One region of the Streptomyces sp. SGAir0957 genome, then DNA from elsewhere that is predicted to be linked to it. Evidence: riboswitches for the same ligand, from Rfam matches in the RefSeq annotation. Region 1 holds a riboswitch; the other holds the start of a gene.
The links. A riboswitch is a leader RNA that binds a small molecule or an ion and turns the genes downstream of it on or off. The one in region 1 is predicted to bind glycine.
Positions count from the first base shown of each region.

Region 2: linked by a shared signal. The riboswitch ahead of gcvT (glycine cleavage system aminomethyltransferase GcvT) and the one ahead of gcvP (aminomethyl-transferring glycine dehydrogenase) in region 1 are both predicted to bind glycine.

Region 1 is NZ_CP027293.1:7,004,730-7,008,129, forward strand. It holds gene C1N81_RS36590 (DNA polymerase IV) at 1-933, shown strand, start outside; gene C1N81_RS36595 (PRC-barrel domain-containing protein) at 1,148-1,522, opposite strand; glycine riboswitch at 1,702-1,796, shown strand; gene gcvP (aminomethyl-transferring glycine dehydrogenase) at 1,981-3,400, shown strand, end outside.
Region 2 is NZ_CP027293.1:2,862,436-2,865,835, forward strand. It holds gene C1N81_RS17700 (enhanced serine sensitivity protein SseB) at 1-767, opposite strand, end outside; gene C1N81_RS17705 (AAA family ATPase) at 801-1,418, opposite strand; glycine riboswitch at 1,533-1,656, shown strand; gene gcvT (glycine cleavage system aminomethyltransferase GcvT) at 1,829-2,953, shown strand; gene gcvH (glycine cleavage system protein GcvH) at 3,052-3,400, shown strand, end outside.

The DNA of each region.
Region 1 (3,400 bases):
GCCTCCGAGGAGGCCAAACCGGACGGGCTCGTGCTGATACGGCCCGGGACCGAGCGGGCACTGCTCGGCCCGAAGTCCGTACGGATCCTGCCCGGCGTCGGGCCCGCCACCGGGGACCATCTGCGCCGGGCCGGGATCCTCACCGTCGCGGAGATCGCCGAGGCGGGCGAGGACGAGCTGGTGCGGCTGCTCGGGAAGTCGCACGGGGCGCATCTGTACGCGATGGCGCTGGCCCATGACGAGCGGCCCGTGGTCGCCGAGCGGGACTCCAAATCGGTGTCGGTCGAGGACACCTACGACGTGGACATCCACGAGCGGGTGAGGGTGCGGGGCGAGGTCCAGCGGCTCGCGGACCGGTGCGTGGAGCGGCTGCGGGCGGCCGGGCGCTCGGGCCGGACCGTCGTCCTGAAGGTGCGCCGCTACGACTTCTCGACGCTGACGCGCTCCGAGACGCTGCGGGGGCCCACGGACGACCCCGGGGTGGTGCGGGAGGCTGCCGCGCGCCTCCTGGAGGCCGTGGACACGACGGGCGGTGTGCGCCTGCTCGGGGTCGGGGTGAGCGGCCTCGCCGACTTCACGCAGGAGGATCTGTTCGCGCAGGCGGCTGCCGCCGAGGAGGAGGTCCGGGGCGGCGCGCAGGACGCGGTGGAGGCGCCTGAGGAGCGGCCCGAGCCCGTGGAGGCCCCGGCCGCGTCGGCCGAGCGGCGCTACATGGCGGGCCACGACGTGCGGCACGCGGAGTACGGCCCCGGCTGGGTCCAGGGGAGCGGCCTCGGGCGGGTCACGGTCCGCTTCGAGACCCCGTACGAGGCGGTCCCCGGCCGGGTCAGGACGTTCCTGGTCGACGACCCGCAACTGGAGCCGACGGAACCGCTGCCGCTGGTGGAGCGGGCGGAGGAGGCGGAGGGGGCCGAGGTGCGGGGAGCGCACTGAGCGGGAGTGGCCCAGGCCGATCTTCGCTGAAAGAGGCAGCAAAGCCCGGCGGGCCGGTGCGCGGCTGCGGTGCGGTGAGAGCCGCTGGGGAGGCGGGGCGGCGCCCGGGCGTACAGGGGTGAGGCCGCCCGACCAGCCGCCCAGGGGTGCGCCGGGGGAGTCGGCGGCAGGGGCCGGGCCGCTGTCCCCGGGGGCGCCAGGGGCGTTGAGGGTGCTAGGGGCGTTCGGTCTCTTTGCCCGCGATGGTGCCGAACTCCGTGTCCGGCGGGGCCGGGACCGTCGTGTCCAGGCCGTAGTGGTGGTAGAGCTGCAGTTCCTGCTGGGGGGAGAGGTGGCGGCCCACGCCGAAGTCGGGGGAGTCCTTGATCAGGGCGCGGTCGAAGGGGACACGCAGGGTGCCGTCGACGAGTCGGCTGGGCGCCAGGGGGATGAAGGCGTCGCGGCTGAAGAGACCGGTGCGTATCGCGGCCCATTCCGGGATGCCGGTGGCGTCGTCGAGGTAGACCTCGTCGATCGTGCCGATCTTGGCTCCGGTCCGGTCGAACGCTTTGCGGCCGATCAAGGTGCGCGGATCGATGTCGGTCTGCACGGGCCCTCCAGCAGGTCGCGACTCGTCGGGAAACGCTACAGACTCGCTCGAGCGGCGACGACGAACAGGTCCGTAAGCGCTACGAAATCGGTGGTAAGCACTACGAAAGAGCACATCGGGCAAGGCGGCCACTCGGGGGCTGCGGTCATACTGCCGCTGGTACGCTGGCAAGCGGCTGCTGACCCTGTGCGGGAGAGTCTCCGACCGAGGTCGGAGGCGCCGAAGGAGCAAATCCTCCCCGGAATCTCTCAGGCCCACGTACCGCACGGACGAGGTCACTCTGGAAAGCAGGGCGGGGGCGCGTCTCCCACCCTCACCGACGGTGAAAGCCGGTGTGCTCCGTGATCGTGCGGGGCGGGCCGGTGAAGCTCTCAGGTTGAGATGACAGAGGGGGAGGCCGTCCGGGCACCCGCGCCGTGGTGCCCCTCGCAGGTCGTAGTGACCAGGAGGCCTCCGCAATGACCGCCAACCGCACTCCGCTCTCCGCGCTCGAACAGGGCATCCCCTTCGAGCAGCGCCACATCGGTCCGGATGACGCCGCGCAGGCCAAGATGCTCGCGCAGGTCGGCTACGGCTCGCTCGACGAGCTGACCGCCGCCGCCGTGCCGGACGTGATCAAGAGCGCCGAGGCGCTGGAGCTGCCCGCCGCCCGGACCGAGGCCGAGGTCCTCGCCGAGCTGCGCTCCCTCGCCGACCGCAACCAGGTGCTCGGCTCGATGATCGGCCTCGGCTACTACGGCACGTTCACCCCGCCCGTCATCCTGCGCAACGTCATGGAGAACCCGTCCTGGTACACGGCCTACACGCCGTACCAGCCGGAGATCTCGCAGGGCCGCCTGGAGGCGCTGCTCAACTTCCAGACGATGGTCGCGGAGCTGACCGGCCTGCCGACCTCCGGCGCCTCGCTGCTCGACGAGGGCACGGCCGCCGCCGAGGCCATGGCCCTGTCGCGGCGCATCGGCAAGGTCAAGGACGGTGTCTACGTGGTGGACGCCGACGCGCTTCCGCAGACCACCGCCGTGATACAGACCCGGGCCGAACCGACGGGCGTCGAGATCGTCGTCGCCGACCTCAGCGACGGCATCCCCGCCGAGGTCGCGGAGCGCGGTGTCGTCGGCGTGCTCGTCCAGTACCCGGGCGCCTCCGGAGCCGTGCGCGACATCAAGCCCGTCATCGACCAGGCGCACGAGCTCGGCGCCATCGTCACCGTCGCCGCCGACCTGCTCGCCCTCACGCTGCTGACCTCGCCCGGCGAGCTGGGCGCCGACATCGCCGTCGGCACGACCCAGCGGTTCGGCGTCCCGATGGGCTTCGGCGGCCCGCACGCCGGTTACATGGCCGTACGGGAGAAGTTCGCGCGGTCCCTGCCGGGCCGGCTCGTGGGTGTCTCCGTGGACGCCGACGGCAACAAGGCGTACCGCCTCGCCCTGCAGACGCGTGAGCAGCACATCCGCCGCGAGAAGGCCACGAGCAACATCTGTACGGCACAGGTACTGCTCGCCGTCATGGCCGGCATGTACGCCGTCTACCACGGCCCGGACGGCCTGCGCTCCATCGCGCAGCGCACCCACCGCTACGCCACCCTCCTGGCCGCCGGTCTGACGGCGGGCGGCGTCGAGGTCGTGCACGGCACCTACTTCGACACCGTGACCGTACGGGTGCCGGGTCAGGCCGCTCAGGTGGTGCGGGCCGCGCGCGAGCGCGGGGTCAACCTGCGCCAGGTCGACGCCGATCTCGTCTCCGTGGCCTGCGACGAGACCACCACCCGTAGCCAGCTGCACATCGTCTGGGGCGCGTTCGGCGTCGAGGGCGACGTGGAGGCGCTGGACGCCGAGGCCGCCGACGTACTGCCGGAGTCGGCGCTGCGCGGCGACGAGA
Region 2 (3,400 bases), 4.1 Mb from region 1:
GTGCGCAGGAAGTCGGCGACCGGATCCTGGGTGACGTCGAGGAAGACGAGGTTGACCGGCCAGGGCGCCGGGGCCCGGCCGAGCGCGCGGCCCAGGGCGTCGAGCGGCAGGTCGCGGGCGGCGCCCTCCCACTGGGTGAGCTGGACGCCGATGAACAGCGAGGGTGCGGCGTCCTCGACGACGGCGAGGCAGCGGTGGGCGCTGAGCACGGTGCCGGCCGCGTCGAACTCCTCGCGCACGGCGGCCAGGAAGTCGACCGGATCGTCCTGCCAGTCCGGCTCGGAGAGCACGACGCGGCCGCCGGTGGAGGGGCCGTCGAGCGGGGTGCGGCCGCCGCGGGCCAGTTCGGCGACGGCGGGCGGCGGCAGCGGTATGCCGACGGCGCCGTCCGGGTTCAGGGCGATGCCGACCTGGGCGGGAAGCCCGCGCGCGAACTCGACGGCCGGGGCCACCGTGCAGCTCATCCGGCCGCCGGTGACCTGCATGAACTGCTCCTCCGAGCTGAAGACCGGCACATACGCCTGGCCTCCCAGTTCGAGGGTCGGCAGGTCGAGGTCGCGGCTCTCGGCCGAGCCGCCCTGCGGCAGGGGTATCCAGACCGGGCTGCGGCCGAGGACCTCGACGATGCGCGCGCCCGCCCCTTCGACGCCGAGCGCGGCGGCGAGGACCTCCTCCAGCTCGTTGGCCGGCCAGCTCCGCGTGGGCTGGGGGTGGGGGTGGGCCTCCTCGTGGAAGCGCGCGTCCTCGTGAAATGCCGGGTGTTCCATAGCCGCCGACGATAACGCCTGCCCCGGCGGGGGTTACTTGCGGAAGGTGATTCCGCCGAGGGCGTCCGTCGCGGCCCGGTCCAGGAGCACCGCCGACTCGATGCCGGTGGGCAGTTCGCCGCGCTCCGTCGACGTCACGAGGGCGCCGACGGCCCGGCGGTGGCGGGCGAAGGCGTACCGGGAGACGCCTCGGCCGCGCGCCAGCTGGCCTTCGAGGGCGAGGGTGGGCGGCACGTCGAGGAGGACCAGGTGGACGGCGGCGCCGCGGCGCCGGGCCGCTCTGATCACCCAGCGGCGCACCCACGCCTGGGTGCCGCAGTCGTGCACGACGACGCTGGCCCCCGAGCGCATCGCCCGCCGCAGGCCCAGATAGTGGGCGACGCGGACCAGCGGGCGGTACAGGACGTAGGGCACGGAGCGCGGCAGGCGGGCGGCCCAGCGCTCCCGGGTGTCCTGGGAGTCGACGCGGACGACCCTGACGGCCCGGCGCATCAGCGTGGACTTGCCGCTGCCCGGGAGACCGGAGAGCACGACAAGGTCACCCGCCGCGAACCGGATGCGCCGCGGTGTCCTGCCGCTCCGCCCGCGTAGGTCCCGGACCGTGCGCTGTCGCGGGATCCGCACCGTGATCGTCCTCCCCGTTCCGGTCACGCCGTGTCTGCCCGGCAAGTGTAAAGAGAAGGTAATGCCTGGCGCCGGGTTTCCCTGTTCCGCGGTCGTGCGATGATGTGCGCGCCAGACCCACACAACCGCATACCGGCCGCTTGAATCCGCGCGGGAGAGTTCCGGGACCACCAGGCCGTCAGGCCATCGGGAAGAACAGGTACCCGGACGCCGAAGGAGCAAGTTCCTCCCTTGAATCTCTCAGGCCCCGTACCGCGCGGGCGAGGCACATCTGAAAAGCGGGCCGCCCCCAGACGTACGGCGGCCCCACCCAAGGTGCAAGCCATGACCTCACGTACGCGGGGTCGCGGCGAACCTCTCAGGTTCCGATGACAGATGGGGAGGGCCTCCGCCACGGGGGACCCCTCGCCACCGCCGTCCACGCCCGGGAGCACGCCATGACCGATACCCCGCAGACGCCCCGCACGACCGCGCTCGACGCCCTGCACCGCTCGCTGGGCGCCACCATGACCGACTTCGCCGGCTGGGACATGCCGCTGCGCTACGGCAGCGAGCGCGACGAGCACAACGCCGTACGGACCAGGGCCGGGCTCTTCGACCTGTCCCACATGGGCGAGATCACCGTGACCGGGCCGCAGGCGGCCGAGCTGCTGGGCTACGCGCTCGTCGGCAACATCGCCACGGTCGGTGTCGGCCGCGCCCGCTACACCATGATCTGCCAGGCCGACGGCGGCATCCTCGACGACCTGATCGTCTACCGCCTCGCGGACACCGAGTACATGGTCGTCGCCAACGCGGGCAACGCGCAGATCGTCCTCGACGCCCTCAGCGAGCGCGCCGAGGGCTTCGACGCCGAGGTCCGCGACGACCGCGACGCCTACGCGCTGCTCGCCGTGCAGGGCCCGCACTCCCCCGCCATCGTGAAGTCCGTCACGGACGCCGACCTCGACGGGCTCAAGTACTACGCGGGCCTCCCCGGCACCGTCGCGGGCGTCCAGGCGCTCATCGCGCGCACCGGCTACACCGGCGAGGACGGCTTCGAGCTGTTCGTCGCCCCCGCCGACGCGGAGAAGCTGTGGCAGGCGCTGACCGCCGCGGGCGCCGAGCTCGGCCTGATCCCGTGCGGCCTCTCCTGCCGCGACACGCTGCGCCTGGAGGCGGGCATGCCGCTGTACGGGCACGAGCTGACCACGGAGCTGACGCCGTTCGACGCGGGGCTCGGCCGGGTCGTGAAGTTCGAGAAGGAGGGCGACTTCGTGGGACGCGAGGCGCTCTCCGCCGCCGCCGAGCGCGCCGAGACGGCGCCGCCCCGCAAGCTCGTCGGCCTGGTCGCCGAGGGCCGTCGCGTCCCGCGCGCGGGCATGTCGGTGGTGCGCGAGGGACAGGTGATCGGCGAGGTCACCTCCGGCGCCCCGTCCCCGACCCTGGGCAAGCCGATCGCCATGGCGTACGTGGACGCCGCGCACGCCGGGCCGGGCACGCCGGGCGTGGGCGTGGACATCCGTGGTACGCACGAGCCGTACGAGGTCGTGGCGCTGCCGTTCTACAAGCGCCAGAAGTAGTACTACAAGCGCCAGAAGCAACGAGCAGGGCTTCTTCACTCGCCGACCGCTCGCCCCACCGTCACCCGCACCCTCCCGCGTACAGGAGAATTCGTCTCATGAGCAACAACCCCCAGCAGCTGCGTTACAGCAAGGAGCACGAGTGGCTGTCGGCCGTCGAGGACGGCGTCGCCACGGTCGGCATCACGGAGCACGCGGCCAACGCGCTCGGTGACATCGTCTTCGTCCAGCTCCCCGAGGTCGGCGACACCATCACCGCGGGCGAGACCTGCGGCGAGCTGGAGTCCACCAAGTCGGTCTCCGACCTGTACTCCCCCGTGTCGGGTGAGGTCACCGAGGCCAACCCGGACGTCGTCGACGACCCGTCCCTGGTGAACTCGGCCCCCTTCGAGGGCGGCTGGCTGTTCAAGGTCCGCGTCTCCGAGGAGCCGAAGGACCTGCTCACCG